4 regions of the Bradyrhizobium sp. USDA 336 genome follow, and region 4 is predicted to be linked to each of the others. Evidence: predicted binding sites of a transcription regulator. Region 4 holds the regulator's gene; each other region holds the start of a gene.
The links. The regulator PhoB, encoded in region 4, activates phosphate uptake and scavenging genes when phosphate is short. The targets are predictions, from matches to a motif close to TGTCATNNANCTGTCAT.
Positions count from the first base shown of each region.

Region 1: a site for PhoB is predicted at 1,919-1,935, ahead of ABIA45_RS34070 (YdcH family protein). Genes of this name have one in related genera too.
Region 2: a site for PhoB is predicted at 2,711-2,727, ahead of ABIA45_RS27110 (DUF2794 domain-containing protein). Genes of this name have one in related genera too.
Region 3: a site for PhoB is predicted at 2,982-2,998, ahead of ABIA45_RS11025 (RNA degradosome polyphosphate kinase). Genes of this name have one in related genera too.

Region 1 is NZ_JBIYDC010000002.1:7,052,038-7,057,257, reverse strand. Features, by position in the region: gene ABIA45_RS34080 (EAL domain-containing protein) at 1-176, opposite strand, end outside; gene ABIA45_RS34075 (NAD(P)/FAD-dependent oxidoreductase) at 379-1,503, shown strand; gene ABIA45_RS34070 (YdcH family protein) at 1,649-1,831, opposite strand; gene ABIA45_RS34065 (YdcH family protein) at 2,161-2,367, shown strand; gene ABIA45_RS34060 (hypothetical protein) at 2,499-2,717, shown strand; gene ABIA45_RS34055 (hypothetical protein) at 2,740-2,991, shown strand; gene ABIA45_RS34050 (GGDEF domain-containing protein) at 2,993-3,649, opposite strand; gene ABIA45_RS34045 (hypothetical protein) at 3,606-3,749, shown strand; gene purE (5-(carboxyamino)imidazole ribonucleotide mutase) at 3,843-4,331, shown strand; gene ABIA45_RS34035 (5-(carboxyamino)imidazole ribonucleotide synthase) at 4,331-5,220, shown strand, end outside.
Region 2 is NZ_JBIYDC010000002.1:5,567,770-5,572,989, reverse strand. Features, by position in the region: gene acnA (aconitate hydratase AcnA) at 1-1,252, shown strand, start outside; gene ABIA45_RS27115 (thioredoxin family protein) at 1,484-2,260, shown strand; gene ABIA45_RS27110 (DUF2794 domain-containing protein) at 2,795-3,166, shown strand; gene ABIA45_RS27105 (GNAT family N-acetyltransferase) at 3,276-3,806, opposite strand; gene ABIA45_RS27100 (Bax inhibitor-1/YccA family protein) at 4,055-4,846, opposite strand; gene ABIA45_RS27095 (ABC transporter permease) at 5,129-5,220, opposite strand, start outside.
Region 3 is NZ_JBIYDC010000002.1:2,132,776-2,137,995, forward strand. Features, by position in the region: gene purN (phosphoribosylglycinamide formyltransferase) at 1-369, opposite strand, end outside; gene purM (phosphoribosylformylglycinamidine cyclo-ligase) at 384-1,457, opposite strand; gene ABIA45_RS11015 (CDP-alcohol phosphatidyltransferase family protein) at 1,613-2,155, shown strand; gene ABIA45_RS11020 (chromosomal replication initiator DnaA) at 2,248-2,925, shown strand; gene ABIA45_RS11025 (RNA degradosome polyphosphate kinase) at 3,072-5,220, shown strand, end outside.
Region 4 is NZ_JBIYDC010000002.1:6,246,455-6,251,674, reverse strand. Features, by position in the region: gene ABIA45_RS30250 (aspartate aminotransferase family protein) at 1-880, opposite strand, end outside; gene ABIA45_RS30245 (GcrA family cell cycle regulator) at 1,341-1,853, shown strand; gene phoB (phosphate regulon transcriptional regulator PhoB) at 2,144-2,851, opposite strand; gene phoU (phosphate signaling complex protein PhoU) at 2,874-3,590, opposite strand; gene pstB (phosphate ABC transporter ATP-binding protein PstB) at 3,602-4,423, opposite strand; gene pstA (phosphate ABC transporter permease PstA) at 4,420-5,220, opposite strand, start outside.

The sequences.
Region 1 (5,220 bases), 810 kb from region 4:
CCCGCGATGAGGGCTTCCCAGATCACGCCGGGATCAAGCCTGGTGAGATCGCCCGGAACGGCAAGTCTGTCCGATGCCGCAAAGGCGCGCGCAGGCGCGCCCGTAACGGCCAGGCATAGGAGGGCGTGCACAGCAATCGAAAGCGTGCTGCCCACGTGCCAGTTCTTCTCAGCCATCAGCCACCCGCGATTTCAACGTCGGATTGTCTGGCCTCGCGGGTTTGGATCGGGTAAACGCCTGTGGGCACAACAGAATAATGTGACATAAAATGCGGCAATTGCCCTGACATGATAAACGACTTCTTAACGGAAGCCCCGCCTGCGCCGCCGCATCCGGACCGTGCGCCACCGGTGCTTCCAACTGGTTTCCTGCACAACCATGGATAGGGTCGATTGCGTCGTCATCGGAGCCGGCGTGGTCGGGCTCGCGGTGGCCCGGAAGCTCGCCCAGGCCGGGCGCGAGGTGATCGTGCTCGAGGAAGCCGAGGCGATCGGCACCGTCACCTCCTCGCGCAACAGCGAGGTGATCCATGCCGGCATCTACTACCGGGCCGGGAGCTGGATGGCGCGCATGTGCGTGGCAGGCAAGCACGCGCTGTACCGCTACTGCGCCGAGCGCGGCATCCCGCACAAGAATTGCGGCAAGCTGATCGTCGCGACCAGCCCGAAGGAGACCGAGAAGCTCCAATCGATCAAGGCGCACGCCGAGGCCAACGGCGTGCTCGACATGCAGCTGCTCTCGGGCGAGGCCGCACGCGCGCTGGAGCCGGCGCTCGCCTGCGACGCCGCGCTGCTGTCACCGTCGACGGGCATCATCGACAGCCACGCCTACATGCTCTCGCTGCGCGGCGAAGCCGAGGACGCCGGCGCAGCTTTCGCGTTTCACACCCCGCTGATCCGTGCCAAGGCGGCGGCCGGCCTCATCGAGATCGATGCCGGCGGCGAGGCACCGATGACGCTGCAATGCAGCCTCCTCGTCAACGCCGCGGGGCTGTCGGCGACGCATGTGGCGCGCTGCATCGACGGCATGCCGCTGGACCGGATTCCGCCGGCCTATCTCGCCAAGGGAAACTACTTCAGCTGCAACGCCAGGGCGCCGTTCTCGCGCCTGATCTATCCGGTGCCAGAGCCCGGCGGCCTGGGCGTGCACCTGACGCTGGACATGGCAGGACAGGCGCGCTTCGGGCCTGACGTCGAATGGATCGAGACGATCGACTACGAGGTCGATCCGTCACGCGCCGAGCGCTTCTATCCCGCGATCCGCAAATACTGGCCGACGCTGCCTGACGGCGCGCTGATGCCGAGCTATTCGGGCATCCGCCCGAAGATCGTGCCTCCGGCCGTGGCCACGCAGGATTTCTTGATGCAGGGCCCGCGCGATCACGGCGTTGCAGGCCTGATCAATCTGTTCGGCATCGAATCGCCGGGACTGACGTCCTCGCTCGCGATCGCCGATCACGTCGCCGAACTCGCAGACATCGAGAGCGTTTCGAGAAGCGGATAAGTGTGCGCGTCGAGAACCACGGGTCCAAGCAAGAGTGAGCGCCGCACAACCGCGTGCACGGTACACACCTTGCAGCAGGGATGAGCACGAATGCTCTCATCCCTGCGTGAAGGACGTGATCAACTCTACACTGTCACGGGGGTTACTAGTGGAGCGTGTCGCCAGATTGCTTCAGACGCTCGATCTGGTCCTTGACCATCAACTTCCGGCGCTTCAACTCAACAATTTGCAGGTCGTCTGTTGAAAGGTGCACGAGAGCTTCGTGCAATTCGTTTTCGAGAAGTTTGTGCTTCCGTTCCAATTCAACGAGATGTGCCTGAATTGTCATTCGAAACCTCCTCGGTAGGGTTGAACCTTTAGGATTCGATCCGGACAACCAAGTCTACATCACCGATTCGTCCTGTCGATGGGTATCCGTCGTTGCAGCGTCATTTTTGAAAGTTCATATGTAACGAAGCGTGACTAAGGAACCACGCCGGAAAAATCCATGATATCAATACGCCGGCGCACCGCCGCGGCTCCCTGCAGAAATATGTTGCGGGAGATTGGCGACGGGGGATCGCAGATCGCTTGCGATCACGCGGCGCAAGGACGATAATTTCCACAGGGCATCCACAGCCCGGATCTCACGCCTATCGGTTTTCGGCCACCGCAGACATGACCAATGAAGATGAGCGTGAACTCGAAGCCGAGCTCACCCGGTTGCAGCAGGAACACCGAGATCTCGATGCGGCGATCGATGCGTTGCATCAATCGCCCGCCCCCGACCTGTTGCGGTTACAGCGCCTGAAGAAGCGCAAGCTGTTGTTGCGCGACCGTATCGCGTTCATCGAAGACCAGATCACCCCCGACATCATCGCCTGACCGTGAGCCGGTCTTGCGCGGCGCCCCGCCGCTTCCGAATCCGCTTGACTCAATAAGAACAAAATAGGAACATTCGCGGGCACCCCAACACCTCAGAGAACGCTCAAGGACAACACACGAGGACAACGCAGATGTCGGCAACCGCCCTTTTCGACAACAGCCATTACGAACAGGCCTGCGATCAGGCGATCGCGATGTGCGACGGCAATCTGCGCAGCACCATCAAGGCGCTGATCATGGCCAACGAATATCTGGAAGCCGAGCTGGAGGAATTGCAGGCGGCGATTTCCGCCGGCTGCATTCCGGAGATCTCGCGCAGCAAGATGCGGAGCAAGAGCAGCGCCGCATAATCTTCAACCTTGGAGCAACGCCATGTCGGATGTGACCTATTACGTTGCAATGCCCTTCTTGATCGATGACGACGGATCACCCGTCGCAGGCGCTGCAGAGGAGTGCCAGTCCTCGACGGCGGCGCTGCGACGCGCCGAGATGCTGGCGCGCGGCGCCGGCCATATCGGCGCAATCGCATTCAGCCGCAGCGGCGATCCCATGACGGGCGAATTTGGCGGCGCGACGCTGCTGCGCAAGTTCGGCAACGTGCCGGAAGATCTTGCCTCCCTGTAGACTAGCGCTCGCTGCCGACCAGCTTGATCCGCGGCTCGTGCCGGCGGCTCGCCTTGCGCACATACATGGCGGCATCCGCCTCCTCCAGGGCGCGGCCTGCAGCGGATTGCGGACCGAGCAGCGCGACGCCGGCCGAGGCGCCCGCGGTCACGTGCTGGCCGCGAAAAACGAATGACAATTCGTCGATCGCCTGCTCCAAGGCCGCGGCCTTCGCCTTGGCATCGGTCTCGCTGAGATTCCAGAGCAGCAGCGCGAACTCGTCGCCGCCAAGGCGGCCGATCACGTCGGAGGCGCGGACCTGTCGCGTCAACGTGGCGACGATCGCCTTGAGCACCTCATCGCCGGCGGCATGACCGAAGGAATCGTTGATCGGCTTCAACCGATCGACGTCGAGCACGATCAGCGCCCCGCTGGCGCGGTAACGCTTCATATAGGCGATGGCGCGCGCGAGCTCGCGCTCGAAACCGCGCCGGTTGGGAATCCCGAGCAGGAAATCGGTGTCGGCGGCCGCCTCGAGCTCCGAGATCCGCAGCAGGGCCGCCTTGAGCTTGCTCCTGAGGCCGCGGATGATCGCCTTGTCGTCATCGGCAGCCGGCGCTCTGCGCAAGGCCGGTTTGGCCGCGCGGCTCGAAACGGCTTTGGATCGGGCGGCGCTGATGTTCCGGCCCTTTCTGGCCTTCGCAGGGCTCGCCCTTTTCGGTTTCTTCATGGGCATCCTGCTCAATGAAGGCTTGCGGGGATTCACCAAGACAGGATAGTGGATTCCCTTCTCCTTGCCACCGCCTTGCGAGCCGCCGGCCGGAATCATTAATCTGGCCTATCTCTCTGTTTTTCTGGGCACAATTGACGTCATGACCGCGCCGATCGCCATCATCATGGGAAGCCAGTCGGACTGGGAAACGATGCGGCACGCCGCCGACACGCTTGACGCGCTCGGCATTGTTGCCGACAGCCGCATCGTCTCGGCCCACCGCACGCCCGACCGGCTGTTCGCATTCGCCAAGGGTGCCAAGGCCGCAGGTTACAAGATTATCATCGCCGGCGCCGGTGGCGCGGCCCATCTGCCCGGCATGGCGGCGGCGCTGACGGAACTCCCGGTGTTTGGCGTTCCCGTCGAATCCAAGACGCTCAAGGGCGTCGATTCGCTCTATTCAATCGTCCAGATGCCCGCGGGCATTCCGGTCGGCACCCTCGCCATCGGCAAGGCCGGCGCGATCAATGCTGCGCTGCTGGCAGCCGCCGTGCTGGCATTGTCCGACCCGGCCCTGTCGGATCGCCTCGCCGCCTGGCGCAAGGCCCAGACCGAGGCGGTCGCCGAGCGGCCGGAGGACAAGGCGTGATGGGCACCAGGCACGTGAAGCTGAAGCCCGGTGACACCATCGGAATCCTCGGCGGCGGACAATTGGGCCGGATGCTTGCCATGGCCGCGGCGCGACTCGGCCTGCGCTGCCAGGTGTTCTCGCCCGATCCCGATTCACCGGCCTTCGACGTCGTGCTGAACGCGACCTGCGCCGAATATGCCGACGTCGAGGCGCTCGAATTGTTCGCACATGATGTCGACGTCATCACCTACGAATTCGAGAACGTGCCGGCGGCAGCCGCGCTGGTATTGGACGCGCGCCGCCCGGTGCTGCCCAACCGCAAGATCCTCGAGACGACCCAGGACCGGCTCGCCGAGAAGGATTTCGTGACGAAGCTCGGGATCGGCACTGCCGCCTACGCCGACGTCACCTCCGTCTCCTCGCTGCGCGAGGCGATCGCCAGGATCGGCCTTCCAGCGGTGCTGAAAACCCGCCGCTTCGGCTATGACGGCAAGGGCCAGGCCATCATCCGCGAGGGCGACGACATCGCGAAGGTGTGGACCAGCCTCGCCACCAAATCGGCGATCCTGGAGGCCTTCGTGCCCTACGAGCGCGAGATCTCCGTGATCGCCGCGCGCGCGGCCACGGGCGAGGTCGAGTGCTTCGACGTCACCGAGAACGAGCACCGCGACCACATCCTGAAGATATCGCGTGCGCCCGCGCCGATCCCTGACGCGCTCGCCGAGGAGGCGCGCAGCATCGCGAGCAAGATCGCGAGCGCGCTCGACTATGTCGGCGTGCTCGCCGTCGAAATGTTCGTGCTGAACAACGGCACCGGACCCAAGGTGCTGGTGAACGAGATCGCGCCACGCGTGCACAATTCCGGGCACTGGACGCTCGACGGCGCCTCCGTCTCGCAGTTCGAGCA
Region 2 (5,220 bases), 680 kb from region 4:
TTCCGGTCTGCAGCCCGATCTCGACAAGGTCGGATTCAACCTGGTCGGCTTCGGCTGCACCACCTGCATCGGCAATTCCGGTCCGCTGCCCGAGGAGATCTCGAAGTCGATCAACGACAACGGCGTCGTCGCGGCCGCCGTGCTCTCCGGCAACCGCAACTTCGAAGGCCGCGTCTCGCCGGATGTGCAGGCGAACTATTTGGCCTCGCCGCCGCTGGTGGTCGCCTACGCGCTCGCGGGCAGCGTCACCAAGAACCTCGCCACCGAGCCGCTCGGCGAGGGCAAGGACGGCAAGCCGGTGTACCTGAAGGACATCTGGCCGACGACCAAGGAGATCAACGCCTTCATGAAGAAGTTCGTGACCGCGTCGATCTTCAAGAAGAAGTATGCCGACGTGTTCAAGGGCGACACCAACTGGCGCAAGATCAAGACGGTCGAGAGCGAGACCTATCGCTGGAACATGTCTTCGACCTATGTGCAGAATCCGCCTTACTTCGAAGGCATGAAGAAGGAGCCGGAGCCGGTCACCGACATCGTCGAGGCGCGCATCCTCGCCATGTTCGGCGACAAGATCACCACCGACCACATCTCGCCGGCCGGCTCGATCAAGCTCACCTCGCCCGCCGGCAAATATCTCAGCGAGCACCAGGTGCGTCCGGCCGACTTCAACCAGTACGGCACGCGTCGCGGCAACCATGAAGTGATGATGCGCGGCACCTTCGCCAACATCCGCATCAAGAACTTCATGCTGAAGGGCGCGGACGGAAACATCCCCGAGGGTGGCCTGACCAAGCACTGGCCCGACGGCGAGCAGATGTCGATCTACGACGCCGCGATGAAGTACCAGGAAGAGAAGGTGCCGCTGGTGGTGTTCGCGGGTGCCGAGTACGGCAACGGCTCCTCGCGCGACTGGGCCGCCAAGGGTACGCGCCTGCTCGGCGTGCGCGCCGTGATCTGCCAGAGCTTCGAGCGCATCCACCGCTCCAATCTGGTCGGCATGGGCGTGCTGCCGCTGACCTTCGAGGAAGGCACCTCCTGGCAGTCGCTTGGGCTGAAGGGCGACGAGAAGGTGACCATCCGCGGCCTCGTCGGCGACCTCAAGCCGCGCCAGAAGCTGACCGCGGAGATCGTCTCCGGCGACGGTTCGCTGCAGCGCGTTTCGCTGCTCTGCCGCATCGATACGCTGGACGAGCTCGACTACTACCGTAACGGCGGCATCCTGCACTACGTGCTGCGCAAGCTCGCGGCGTAAACGCGGATTTGTGAATGATGGCTCACTGCGAAGTGAGTAGAAGCCTTAACGAAGGCGGCCTATCAAAGGCCGCCTTCGCGCGTTTGCGGTACGCTTCAGATGGGCCCGCCCGGCGGAAAACCTCCCTTTGGACGGTGGCCCGGATGGATGAATGTACCGCGCCCCGTAAGACTACGGTGACCATCCGGCGATAAGATTTCCCCCTGAGAGCAACGGTGTGCGGCGTTCGACATGACGACAATGACGGCTTCCCATCTGATTCCACGTTGGTCCGGCGCCCTCTGGTCGGGAGCTCTCGGCATATGTGCGATCATCGCCGTCATTCGTCCTGCCCAGGCTGAACCCCGCGCCGTCGTCGAATTGTTCACCTCGCAGGGCTGCTCCTCCTGCCCGCCCGCCGATCAGATCATCGGCGATCTCTCCAAGGACCCCTCCGTGATCGCGCTGAGCATGCCGATCGATTACTGGGACTATCTCGGCTGGAAGGACACGCTGGCGGATTCGCGCTTCTCTGCACGGCAGCGTGCCTATTCGCGCATGCGCGGCGACCGCGAGGTCTACACGCCGCAGGTCGTGGTCAACGGCTCCACCCATGTCATCGGCAGCGATCGCGCCGGCATCGAGAACGCGATCGGCAAGACCGACAAGGGCACCGGCGTGATGAGCGTGCCGGTGACGATGTCGCTCTCGGGCAAGCAGATCAACGTCTCGGTCGCCGCCAGCAAGGAGCCCGCGGTCTCGCGCGGCGAGGTCTGGATCTGCTCGATCGCCAAGTCGGTGCCGATCGCGATCACCCGCGGCGAGAACAAGGGACAGCAGGTCACCTATCACAACGTGGTGCGTAGCCTGCTCAAGGTCGGCGACTGGACCGGCCGTCCGGAGAGCTGGACGGTGCCGATCGAGAACCTCACGCGCGACGGCGTCGACGGCGCGGTGGTCTACGTCCAGGACGGCAGCCGCGAGCGACCGGGCCCGATGCTGGGTGCGGCGTACACGTCGCTGCATTGAAGCGCAGATCTTCTTGAGACATCAGTCTCTCGTCATTCCGGGGCGCGCCACTTGGCGCGAGCCCGGAATCCATCAATCCCATTATCCGAGCTGAGAAATGGATTCCGGGCTCGCGCTTCGCGCGCCACGGAATGACAGGCGCCGGAAGCATCCCGACACAAACAAAAAAGGACCAACTTGCGTTGGCCCTCCTTGTCGTGCGTACAGACCCGATCCTGTTCGACCCCGGGGGGCTGGGGGCTGAGGAATCCGGAACCGAAAGGACCGGGTCAACGCACGTCACCCTTTTCGCAGTGCAGGGCGGCAGGCGGTTGGCGGAAAAGCGGCGATACTATGATTCCTGCTAACGATCCCGTGACGGTTTGCCGCGACGGAGTTCCACCCTTGCGTGTGCCCTGATGGACGCCGATTCGATGGGTCGAGCCCCTTGCGATGCGGAACGGTTGGCGCAATCATGCAATTGTCACGAACGCGGTTCCGGGGACGATCTTGGCGGACGCGGGGTCATAGCCGTGCGATGAGGAGGCGCTTCCCATGAGTCTGACGTCGGAGGATGCCGACCCGAGTGAGCAGCGCGCGGCGGCACGTCCTGCCGCGGTGCATGCGCAGCCGAACCGGGTGACGTTCAACCGGATCGAACTGCACCGGATTCTCAATCTCTACGGCCGCATGGTCGCCGACGGCGAATGGCGCGATTATGCCATCGACTTCCTGAAGGACCGCGCCGTGTTCTCGGTCTATCGCCGCGCCTCGGAAGTGCCGATCTATCGCATCGAGAAGGACCCGCGCCTCGCGCGCAAGCAGGGCATGTACAGCGTGATCTCGGCGACCGGCCTGATCCTGCGCCGCGGCCACGAGCTCGAGCGGGTGCTGCTGGTGATCGATCGCAAATTGGCGGTGGTTTAGACGAACGAACGGTGCCGTAGGGTGGGCAAAGGCGCGTAGCGCCGTGCCCACGCGCTTTCTCTAGTGCGGCGAACGGTGGGCACGCTTCGCTTTGCCCACCCTACGACGTCTACTTTGTCGGCACCGTGCTTGCGCCCTCGCCGAGGTCGCGTTGCATCATCACGGTGTCCAGCCAGCGGCCGAATTTCAGCCCGACACTGGGATGCGTGCCGATCATCTTGAAGCCGCACCTCGTGTGCACGCCGATCGATCCGGTATTGGCGGAATCGCCGATGACAGCGATCATCTGACGGAAGCCGCGCGCCTCGCATTCGGCGATCAGCCGTTCCAGCAGCATTGACCCGACGCCGCGGCGGTGGAAGGACGGATCGAGATAGATCGAGTTCTCCACCGTGAAGCGATAGGCCGGCCGCGGCCGGTAGGCGCCGGCATAGGCATAGCCGGCCACGCGCCCGTCCAGCATGGCGACAAAATAGGGATAGCCGCCGTCGATCAGCGCGCGATAGCGGCGCGTCATTTCCGAGAGGTCGGGCGGCTCCAGCTCGAACGTCGCCGTGCCCTCGCGGACGGCCTGCTGGTAGATGGCGGTGATGGCGGGGAGGTCGGCCTCGGTGGTGGGCCTGATATCGGGTGCGGACATGGGGGAAGGATAGAGCCTTCGTCCGACTGCTGGAAGGGGTTCCGCCGCCTCCGCAGCGTCATTGCGAGCGCAGCGAAGCAATCCAGAAATGCATCCGCGGAGGGACTCTGGATTGCTTCGTCGCATCAGCGCAAAATTGCTGCGCAATTTTGTCGCGAGCTCCTCGCAATGACGAGGAGAGCCCGTACCCCCAAACGAAAACCCCGGCCTTTCGGCCGGGGTTCGTGTCCGTTCTCTCGTCTCAGAGCTTACTCGCGCTGGCCGAGGAGCTGCAGCAGCAGCGTGAACAGGTTGATGAAGTTCAGGTACAGCGACAGTGCGCCGGTGATGGCCGAACGCTCTGCGACTTCACCGCCGGCCGAGGCATAGCCGTAGATGTAGTCGTTCTTCAGCCGCTGGGTATCCCAGGCGGTCAGGCCCGAGAACACCAGCACGCCGACCACCGACACGATGAACTGCAGCATCGAGCTGGCCAGGAACAGGTTCACCAGGCTGGCGAGAACGATGCCGATCAGGCCCATGAACAGGAACGAGCCCATGCCGGTCAGGTCACGCTTGGTGGTGTAGCCGTAGAGGCTCAGCGCACCGAAGGTCGCCGCGGTGATGAAGAACACCCGCACGATCGAGGTGTGCGTGAACACCAGGAAGATCGACGACAGCGAGATGCCCATCAGCGCCGCGAACACCCAGAACAGGATCTGGGCGGTCGAGGGGGCCAGACGGTTGATGCCCGCCGAGATCACGAACACCATCGCGAGCGGCGCCAGGATGAACAGCCACTTCAGGGGGCTGACGAACATGGCGTAGCCGAACGGCGTCAGGAACACCTTGCCGACGCGAACGGCGTCCGCCGTCGGAACGTCGGTCACGGCGGCCATGTAGACGCCGAGCGCGGCAAGGCCGGTGATGGCCAGGCCAATGCTCATGTAGTTGTAGATGCGCAGCATATAGGCGCGCAGGCCGGCATCGACCGTCGCGGCGTCAACACGCCCGGCGGCCCTGCCGAAAGGAGAAGCGTAGTTACGGTCTAGGTCCGACATGGTCGAATTCCCGTTGGTTGGTCCGGTCCGGCACGAGGGTCGCCATGCCGCCGGTTCGTCAAATTCTATCTCGGAGACCGCTGCCAGCCGATTTAATTTTGGCTCACAATCGGGACTCCGAACCCATCCGATATGTGGGAAACTAACACATTCGCCGCAACCTTCCACGCGCGGCTGAATGTCGCCCTCGGCGTCAATCCTGACGCGAAGCTGACGGGGGTAGCGTGGTTAATCGCGGAAACCGGGCCGATTCCGGGCAGCTCGATCCGCCGCTACATTTTGTCACAAATTTCGCAACACCGTCGCGGGCTTTTTGTTCAATGCCAGCAGCGTGCCGGCAAGCCCGAGCCCGACGGTCACGACCAGCGCGGCGG
Region 3 (5,220 bases), 4.1 Mb from region 4:
CGGGTCGAGCCCGGGGAATGACGGCAACAGCGAGGGATGGATGTTGAGCATCCGCCCGTACCAGGCTTTTGTGAACTCGGCCGTGAACAGGCGCATGAAGCCGCCCAGACAAATCAGCTCGATGCCGTGCTTGTCGAGCGCGGCCTGCAGCACCGTCTCGAAGCCGGCGCGGTCCTTGCCGAACGGCTTGCTCTCGATCACCTCGGTCGTGACCCCGCTCGCCCTCGCGCGTTCGAGTCCGGGCGCATCGGCCTTGTTCGAAATGACGAGCGAGATCTCCGCCGGGAAATCCGCGGCAGCGGCTGCCCTGATCAGCGCGGCCATGTTGGAGCCGCGCCCGGAGATCAGAATGGCGACGCGGCGCTTCATCACAGCGCCAGTCATCACAGTGCCATGTCGAGGTGGCCGTTATAGACGACGCGGTGCTCGCCCTCGGCGGGAATGACGGTGCCGAGCTGCGCCACGGTCTCGCCGGCGTCGGTGAAGACTTCCACGACCTTGTCGACCTTGTCGGGCTCGACGATCGCGATCATGCCGATGCCGCAATTGAAGGTGCGCAGCATTTCAAGCTCGGCGATGCCGGCTTGCGCCGCCAGCCATTTGAACACCGGCAGCACCGGCAGGCGTGCCAGGTCGATGCCGACACCGAGATGCTTCGGCAGCACGCGCGGGATGTTGTCGGTGAAGCCGCCGCCGGTGATGTGGGCAAGCCCCTTCACCGCGCCGGTCTCGCGGATCGCGCGCAGGCAGGATTTGACGTAGAGCCTGGTCGGCGTCAGCAGCGCGCCGCCGAGCGTCATCACCGGCGCGAACGGCGCCTGCGCCGAGAAGCCGAGGCCGGACTGCTCGACGATCTTGCGGACCAGCGAGAAGCCGTTGGAATGCACGCCGGACGAAGCGAGACCGATCACGGCGTCGCCCGCGGCGATGTCCTTGCGCGGCAACAAGGTACCGCGCTCGGCGGCGCCGACCGCAAAGCCGCCGAGATCGTAATCGCCGTCCTTGTAGAGGCCGGGCATCTCGGCGGTCTCCCCGCCGATCAAAGCGCAGCCGGATTCGCGGCATCCCTCCGCAACGCCCGCGACGATGGCGGCCGTGGCCTCGGGGTCGAGCTTGCCGCAGGCGAAATAGTCCAGGAAAAACAGCGGCTCGGCGCCCTGCACCACGAGGTCGTTGACGCTCATGGCGACGAGGTCGATGCCGATGCCGCCATGCAGGCCGGTCTCGATCGCGATCTTGACCTTGGTGCCGACGCCGTCGGTCGCGGCCACCAGGACCGGGTCCTTGAAGCCGGCCGCCTTGAGGTCGAACAGGCCGCCGAAGCCGCCGATCTCGGCATCGGCGCCCGGCCGCGCCGTGGCGCGCACCATCGGCTTGATCAGGTCGACCAGGCGGTTGCCCGCGTCGATATCGACGCCTGAATCGGCGTAAGTGAGGCCGTTTTTGCGGTCGGTCATGCCCGATTTCCAGTGGGTTTGCGGCTGGTTACGTCGAATTCCGGGGACGCGCAATGGCTCGCATGGCGTTCCCCGCTATACTATGTAGACATATCAACCGGTTCAGCCTGCCACGGGCCGGATTTGAGGTCAGAACCGGTGCCGGGAAGCGCTGCGTGAGTATTCCGAATATCATTACCCTGGGCCGCATCATGCTGGTCCCGATCATCGTCTGGGCCATCGTGTCGAGCCAAATGGAGGTGGCGTTCGCCGTCTTCCTGATCGCCGGCATCAGCGATGCCGTGGACGGCTTTTTGGCCAAGCGCTTCAACATGACGAGCGAGCTCGGCGCGCTGCTCGATCCGCTCGCCGACAAAGCGCTGCTGGTCTCGATCTACATGGCGCTCGGCATCTGGGGCGCGATCCCGCGCTGGATCGTGATCCTGGTGGTCTCGCGCGACATCATGATTGTCGCCGCCGTGATCGTGTCCTGGCTGTTCGACCGGCCGGTCGAGATGAAGCCGTCGAAAGTCTCCAAGCTCAACACGGTGGCACAAGTAGCGTTCGCAGCTTTGGTGCTGGCGGCGCTTGCCTTCGGCTTCAAGCCCGCGCCTTATGATATCATCCTGATGGGTCTCGTCACGGTCTTCACGCTCTCCTCCGTGTCGCTCTATCTCGTCGAGTGGCTGCGGCACATGAGCACGATCGAGGCCAAATGAGCGGGGAAGCGGCCCAGCAAAAGGCCAAGTCCCGCACCATCAAGTCGAATCTCTACAAGCGGGCCGGCGCGCCGGCATGGAGCAGAGCAAGCGTGGCAGGCCGCGTTCATCCCCGACAATTGGCGTTTGCGCTTCCGCATGCGGAGAGCCTCAGCCGGGACAACTTCCTCGAGGGCCCCGCCAATGCGGCCGGTCTCGGCCTCATCGACGGCTGGCCGGAATGGCCGAACCGGATCATGTCGCTGGCGGGCCCGGAGGGAAGCGGCAAGAGCCATCTCGCCGCGATCTGGGCCGAGGAAGCTGGCGCCCGCTCGACCACCGCCAATGCGCTGACCGCGACGGACGTGCCCGGCGCGCTCGCCACCGGCGCGCTGGTGGTCGAGGATGTCAAGGCGGGGGACTTCGACGAGCGTGCCCTGTTTCACCTGATGAACCTCGCCCGCGAGGACGGCGCCTACGTCCTGTTCACCGGCCGCGAGGCGCCGGCCGCGCTTCCGATCGAGCTTCGCGACCTGCGCTCGCGCCTGCGGGCCGTTCCGGCGGTCACGCTGATGCCGCCCGACGACCAGCTGTTCCGCGGCCTCATCGTCAAGTTCTGCGCCGACCGCCAGCTCAATGTGGACGAGAGCGTGGTCGGCTACCTCGCGACGCGCCTGGAACGGTCCTCGGCCGCCGCCCGGCGGGCCGTCGAGCTGCTCGACAGCGAAGCCCTGCGGCTCGGCCGTCCCGTCACCCGGGCGCTGGCCGCCGAGCTGCTCCGGGACGCCTGACCGGCTCGCAGGCCTCCCCGAAGTCCGCTTGACGCGGCGCGGGGGCGGAACATCAATGTCATCGAAACGTCATCGCTCTAACACATGCTCCCGCCGATTTTTGCGCTTGAGTCGCAATTGGGGTGAACTGGATGGACCGACTTCTGATGGACTCTGCGCAAGCTGTTGAAACGAAAGAGAAAGCCCCGGAATCCGAGAGCCTTCCGGCGATCGCGTCCAGTCCCGAGCGGTTCATCAACCGCGAGCTGTCCTGGCTGCATTTCAACCGCCGCGTCCTGGAGGAATCGGTCAACCCGAGCCACCCCGTGCTGGAGCGGGTGCGATTCCTGTCGATTTCGGCCAATAACCTCGACGAGTTCTTCATGGTTCGCGTCGCCGGCATCAAGGCCCAGGTCCGCGAGGGCATCGCCGAGCGCAGCCCCGACGGCCTGACGCCGTCCGAGCAGCTCGCGCTGATCAACCGCACCGTCTCCCAGCTCGCCTCCGACCAGCAGGCGATCTGGCGCGACCTGCGCGCCACGTTGGCCGAGGTCGGCATCGTGCTGGTGGACGGCAAGGACGTCAGCAAGGCAGAACGGACCTGGATCGAGGACTACTTCCTCCATAACGTGTTCCCTCTCCTGACCCCGCTCGCGATCGATCCGGCCCACCCCTTCCCGTTCATTCCGAGCCTCGGCTTCACCATCGCGCTGCAGCTCACGCGCGCCGCCGACGGCAAGCAGATGAACGCGCTGATCCGCATGCCCGGCAAGATCGACCGCTTCATCCGCCTGCCGGCGGATGGCACGGTGCGCCTGATCTCGCTGGAGCAGGCCACCGCCCTGTTCATCAACCGCCTGTTCCCCGGCTACAATCTGCACGGCCAAGGCGCCTTCCGGATCATCCGCGACTCCGAGCTCGAAATCGAGGAGGAGGCCGAAGATCTCGTCCGCCTGTTCGAGACCGCGCTGAAGCGCCGCCGCCGCGGATCGGTGATCCGGCTCGAGATCGACGCCAAGATGCCGGAGCAGCTGCGCAGCTTCGTGCAGCACGCGCTCTCCGCCGCCGACGACGAGATCTTCCTGGTCGACGGCGTGCAGGCGATGAACGAGCTCTCGCAGCTCACCCGCCTCGACCGGCCCGACCTCGAATTCACCCCTTACGTGCCGCGCCACCCCGAACGCGTGCGCGAGCATGGCGGCGACATCTTCGCCGCGATCCGGCAGAAGGACCTCATCGTCCACCATCCCTACGAGTCGTTCGACGTCGTCGTGCAATTCCTGCAGCAGGCCACGCGCGACCCCGACGTCGTTGCGATCAAGCAGACGCTCTACCGCACCTCCAACAATTCACCGATCGTGCGCGCGCTGGCCGAAGCGGCCGAAGCCGGCAAATCAGTCACCGCGCTGATCGAGCTGAAAGCGCGGTTCGACGAAGAAGCCAACATCCGCTGGGCCCGCGATCTCGAACGCGCCGGCGTGCAGGTCGTCTACGGCTTCCTCGAATTGAAGACGCACGCGAAGCTCTCGATGGTGGTGCGCCGCGAGGGCGGCAGCCTGACGACTTACGTCCATACCGGCACCGGCAATTATCACCCGGTCACCGCGCGCATCTACACCGACCTCTCCTACTTCACCTCGGACCCGACGATCGGCCGCGATGCCGCGCGCGTGTTCAATTTCATCACCGGCTATGCCGCGCCGAGCGATCTGGAAAAGATGGCGGTGTCGCCGCTGACCTTGCGCAAGCGCATCATCGAGCACATCCAAGGCGAGACCGCACATGCGCGGCATGGCCGTCCCGGCGCGGTCTGGATGAAGATGAACGCGCTGGTCGATCCCGACATCATCGACGCGCTCTACGAGGCCTCGCAGGCCGGTGTCCAGGTCGAGCTCGTGGTGCGCGGCATCTGCTGCCTCAGGCCCGGCATTCCCGGTCTGTCGGAGAACATCCGCGTCAAGTCGATCATCGGCCGCTTCCTGGAACATGGCCGAATCTACTGCTTCGGCATGGGCCAGGGACTGCCGAGCGCGAAAGCGGCTGTGTATATCTCGTCCGCCGACATGATGCCGCGCAACCTCGACCGCCGCGTCGAGGTGCTGTGTCCGCTGCAAAATCCGACGGTGCATCAGCAGGTTCTCGAACAGATCATGGTCGCGAACCTGAAGGACAATGAGCAGAGCTGGCAGTTGTTGCCGGATGGGTCTTCAACGCGTATGAAGACCGCGAAGGGCGAGGAGCCTTTCAACGTCCACAACTACTTCATGACGAATCCGAGTCTGTCTGGCCGTGGAAAGTCGCTCAAGGAATCCTCGC
Region 4 (5,220 bases):
TGACGTCGAGCACGGCGTTGGCAGCCGAGATCGCGAGCGGATTGCCGCCGAAGGTCGAGCCGTGCGAGCCGGGCCCCATGCCGGCGGCCGCATCCGCGGTCGCCAGCACCGCGCCGATCGGAAAGCCGCCGCCGAGCGCCTTGGCGAGCGACATCACGTCCGGTGTGACGCCGGTGCGCTTGTAGGCAAAGAGCTCGCCCGTGCGGCCCATGCCGGTCTGCACCTCGTCGAAGGCGAGCAACAGGCCGCGCTCGTTGCAGAGCTCGCGCAGCGCCCTCAGGAAGGCGTGAGGTGCAGAACGAACGCCACCCTCGCCCTGGATCGGCTCGATGAGAATGCCGGCGGTGTGCGGACCGATCGCTTTCTTCACAGCCTCCAGATCACCATGCGGCACCTGGTCGAAGCCATCCATCGGCGGGCCGAAGCCCTCGAGATATTTCGCAGAGCCGGTGGCGGCGAGCGTCGCCAGCGTGCGGCCATGGAAGGCACCCTCGAAGGTGATCATGCGGTAACGCTCCGGATGCCCCTTGGAGAAGTGATGGTGACGCACCAGCTTGATCACGCCTTCCAGCGCCTCGGCGCCGGAATTGCAGAAGAACACGAAGTCCGCAAAGCTCTCATTGCAGAGGCGGCTTGCGAGCTTCTCGCCATCAGGGCTCTGGAACAGGTTCGACATGTGCCAGAGCTTGGTCGCCTGCTCCTGCAATGCCTTTACCAGCGCGGGATGGACATGGCCGAGCGCATTCACCGCCACGCCCGAGGTGAAATCGAGATAGCGATCGCCGTTGGTCGCGATCAGCCAGCAGCCTTCGCCGCGCTCGAAACCGAGGTCGGCCCTGGCGAAAACGGGGAGCAAATGCGGCGCTGCGCTGTTAGTCATGACGTCACTTGAATGTTGCGGACGGTGTGAGGGCATGCATTGCGCGACGCACCATCGACCGGCCCCGGAAAACGAAACGTGCCGCCTTTTAAGGGCGGCACGTGGCACTATCTTATGCTTGGCAAGACGGGTGTCAATGCCGCCCGGAAAGCCTCGCGAAACGCTGATTCCGTAGTCTTGCGGTGCCGATTTTGCGGGTTTTTCACCACGGAACATGTGGAAGCGAGTCGGCGGACTCTTGCGCGGGAGTCACGCCATATTGTAGCGTTTGGACTGTCAGATACGACATCTCGTGCAGCAGTTCTGATCCCAGAAGTCCTCATGTACCGGCGTAAACGTTCGGGCGTCTTGAGCGCGCCCGGCGAGCCTTAAGGGATTCTGACGGCACGGGTTTTTCAAGGCTAAAGCATTCGCTGCGAAGGCCCCAGGATGGCAGGCGCGCAGCGAGGGAAAGGGTGCAATGACGGTTTTGACCTGGTCCGATGATCGCGTCGAGCAGCTGAAGAAGCTCTGGGAGGCCGGACTTTCGGCCAGCCAGATCGCGGCGGAGCTCGGCAATGTGACCCGCAATGCCGTGATCGGCAAGGTGCACCGGCTCGGCCTGTCCGGCCGCGCCAAGAGCCCTTCATCGGCAGCGCCGCGGCCGCGCAAGGCACGGCCCGCGCAGCACATGATGCGGGTGACCCGCCCCGTCGCGCGCGGCAACACCGCGCTGGCGCAGGCCTTCGAGGTCGAGTTGGAAGCCGAGCCGGTTACCTACGACAACGTGGTGCCGATGAGCCAGCGGCTGTCGCTGCTGGAATTGAACGAGGCGACCTGCCACTGGCCGGTCGGCGATCCCTCGAGCCCGGATTTCTTCTTCTGCGGCGGCAAGGCGCTCTCAGGCCTGCCCTATTGTGCCCAGCATTCGCGCGTGGCCTATCAGCCCGCAGCGGACCGCCGTCGCGCAGCACCGAAGCCGGGCACGCGGTGAGCTTGCGATTTCATTGATCGCCAGGACGGCAGCCGTCACACGATGACGGCTCCTATTATTCGATGTCATCCCCGCCTAGTGCGCGATTGCGCACGGGGGGCGGGGATCCCATAACCACAGAGCGCGGTGATTGCGCGAGATGGTTGCTCCGAGTCTTCGCCAAAGCACGTCCTATTGTTGATCGCGACGAGCGCGGGCGCTCGCGCTGAGATCCCGGGCTCGCGCTGCGCGCGCCCCGGGATGACGACTGAGATTGTTGCCGCGGTGCGCTAATCCGAGATCCAAAAAACTCAGGTCTGCTCAGCCTTCGCGAAGCGATCGTCCAGCGCGTAGCCGGCGCCGCGGACGGTGCGGATCGGGTCCTGCTCGCGGCCGAGATTGAGCAGCTTGCGCAGGCGGCCGATATGGACGTCGACGGTGCGCTCGTCGATGTAGATGTCGCGGCCCCAGACGCTGTCGAGCAGCTGCTCGCGCGAGAACACGCGGCCGGGATGCTCCAGGAAGAACTCCAGCAGGCGATATTCGGTCGGGCCGAGATCGATCGGCCGGCCCGAGCGCGCCACCCGGCGCTTGTCGCGGTCGAGCTCGATATCGCCATAGGCGAGCACGGTGGCGAGGCGCTCGGGGCTGGCACGCCGCAAGAGGCCCTTCACGCGCGCGAGCAGCTCCGGCACCGAGAACGGCTTGACGATGTAGTCATCCGCGCCGGTCGCAAGCCCGCGCACCCGCTCGCTCTCCTCGCCGCGCGCGGTGAGCATGATGATCGGCAGCTGCTTGGTCTCGGGACGGGTCCGAAGCCGCCGGCACAGCTCGATGCCCGACAGGCCCGGCAGCATCCAGTCGAGCACGATCAGATCGGGAATGTGCTCCTTGAGGCGGGTGTCGGCGTCATCGCCGCGCATCACCGTCTCGACGTCATAGCCGTCGCCTTCGAGGTTGTAGCGGAGAAGCTCGGTGAGAGCTTCCTCGTCCTCAACCACCATAATGCGTGCGCCCATGTGGTCGTCGCTCCTTAAGTCGTCAGGTGTTCGGCACCGTCGTGGCGAAGGTCGTCATGTCGCCCTTCGGCCGCTTGTCAGTGATCGCCTGGCCCTCGATCATGTAGAACACGGTCTCGGCGATGTTGGTGGCGTGGTCGCCGATCCGCTCGATGTTCTTGGCACAGAACATCAGGTGGATGCAGAACGAGATGTTGCGCGGATCCTCCATCATGTAGGTGAGGAGCTCGCGGAACAGCGAGGTGCAGATGGCGTCGACTTCCTCGTCGCCCTTCCACACCGCCATCGCCGCCGGCAGGTCGTGCGCGGCATAGGCGTCCAGCACCGACTTGACCTGCTGCTGCACGAGGTCGGTCATGTGCTCCAGGCCGCGGAACAGCTTGAGCGGATGGAAATCCGTCTCCAGCGCCGCGACGCGCTTGCCCATGTTCTTGGCGAGATCGCCGATGCGCTCGAGATCGGTCGCAACGCGCATGGCGCCGACGATCTCGCGCAGGTCGACGGCCATCGGCTGGCGGCGGGCGATGGTGAGCACGGCGCGCTCCTCGATGCGCTTCTGCAGCGCGTCGAGCTCGGCGTCGGTGGCGACCACGCGCTGGCCGAGCGCGACGTCGCGGCGGATCAGCGCGTCGACGGAATCGACGATCATGCGCTCGGCGATGCCGCCCATCTCGGCGACAAGGCGGGTGAGCTCCTGAAGATCGCTGTCGAAGGCCTTTACGGTATGTTCAGAACCCATGTTCCGTCTCCTCAGCCGAACCGGCCGGTGATGTAATCCTGCGTGCGCCGATCGCTCGGCGACGTGAAGATCTTGCTGGTGTCATCGAACTCGATCAACTCGCCGAGATACATGAAGGCGGTCTTGTCGGAGACGCGCGCCGCCTGCTGCATGTTGTGGGTCACGATCGCGATCGTGTAGTTCTCGGACAATTCCTGGATCAGCTCTTCGACCTTGGCGGTCGAGATCGGGTCGAGCGCCGAGCAAGGCTCGTCGAACAAGATCACCTCGGGCCGCACCGCGACGGTGCGGGCGATGCAGAGGCGCTGCTGCTGGCCGCCGGAGAGCGACAGGCCGGAGGCATTGAGCTTGTCCTTGACCTCGTTCCACAGCGCGCCGCCGCGCAGCGCCTTCTCGACGCGGCCGTCCATCTCGGACTTGGAGATCTTCTCGTAGAGACGAATGCCGAAGGCGATGTTCTCGTAGATCGTCATCGGGAACGGCGTCGGCTTCTGGAACACCATGCCGACCCGGGCACGGAGCAGGTTGAGGTCGAGCTTGGGGTCGAGGATGTTGGTATGGTCGAGCAACAGCTGACCGTCTGCGCGCTGGCCCGGATAGAGGTCGTACATCCGGTTGAAGATGCGCAGCAGGGTGGACTTGCCGCAGCCGGACGGGCCGATGAACGCCGTGACGCGGTTGGTGCCGAGCGCCAGGTTGATGTTCTTCAGCGCGTGGTGATCACCGTAGTAGAAGTTGAGGTTGCGCGCGGTGACCTTGGCGGGCGCCTCGGGCAACGGCTGCGAACCGGGATGAACGGTCGGTGCGCTGACGGAAACAGACATTTCACTCATTTTGCAGTCCTCTCGGCGCCAAGGATGCGCGCGCCAATGTTAAGGGCAAGCACGGTCAGGGTGATCAGCAGCGCGCCGCTCCAGGCGAGTTGCTTCCAATATTCGTAGGGGCTCTGCACGAAGTTGTTGATGGTGACAGGCAGGTTCGCCATCGTCTTGTCCAGGCCGAGGCTGAAGAACTGGTTCGACAGCGCCGTGAACAACAGCGGCGCGGTCTCGCCGGCGACCCGGGCGGTGGCGAGCAGCACGCCGGTGATGAGGCCGGCGCGCGCCGCACGGTACGCGATTCGCCTGATCACCAGCGAGCGCGGCAGGCCGAGCGCGCTGGCAGCTTCGCGCAACGGATTCGGCACCAGCAGCAGCATGTCCTCCGTGGTGCGCACGACGACCGGGATCACGATGACGGCAAGCGCCAGCGCGCCCGCAATCGCCGAGAAGCCGCGCATCGGCACCACCACCGCGCCATAGATGAAGAGGCCGATGATGATCGAGGGTGCCGACAAGAGAATGTCGTTGATGAAGCGGATCACCGAGGTCAGCTTGTCGTTGCGGCCGTACTCGGCGAGATAGGTGCCGGCGAACAGGCCGAGCGGCGCGCCGATGCCGACGCCGATCACGGTCATGATCAGCGAGCCGACGATGGCGTTGCGCAGGCCGCCCTCGTTCGATCCGGGCGGCGGCGTGTCAGCTGTGAAGACCTGGAGGTTGAGCCCGGCCAGGCCGTTGTAGAGCAGCGTGACCAAGATCAGCGCGAGCCAGGTGACGCCGAAGGCGGCGGCGGCGATGCAGAGGCCGCG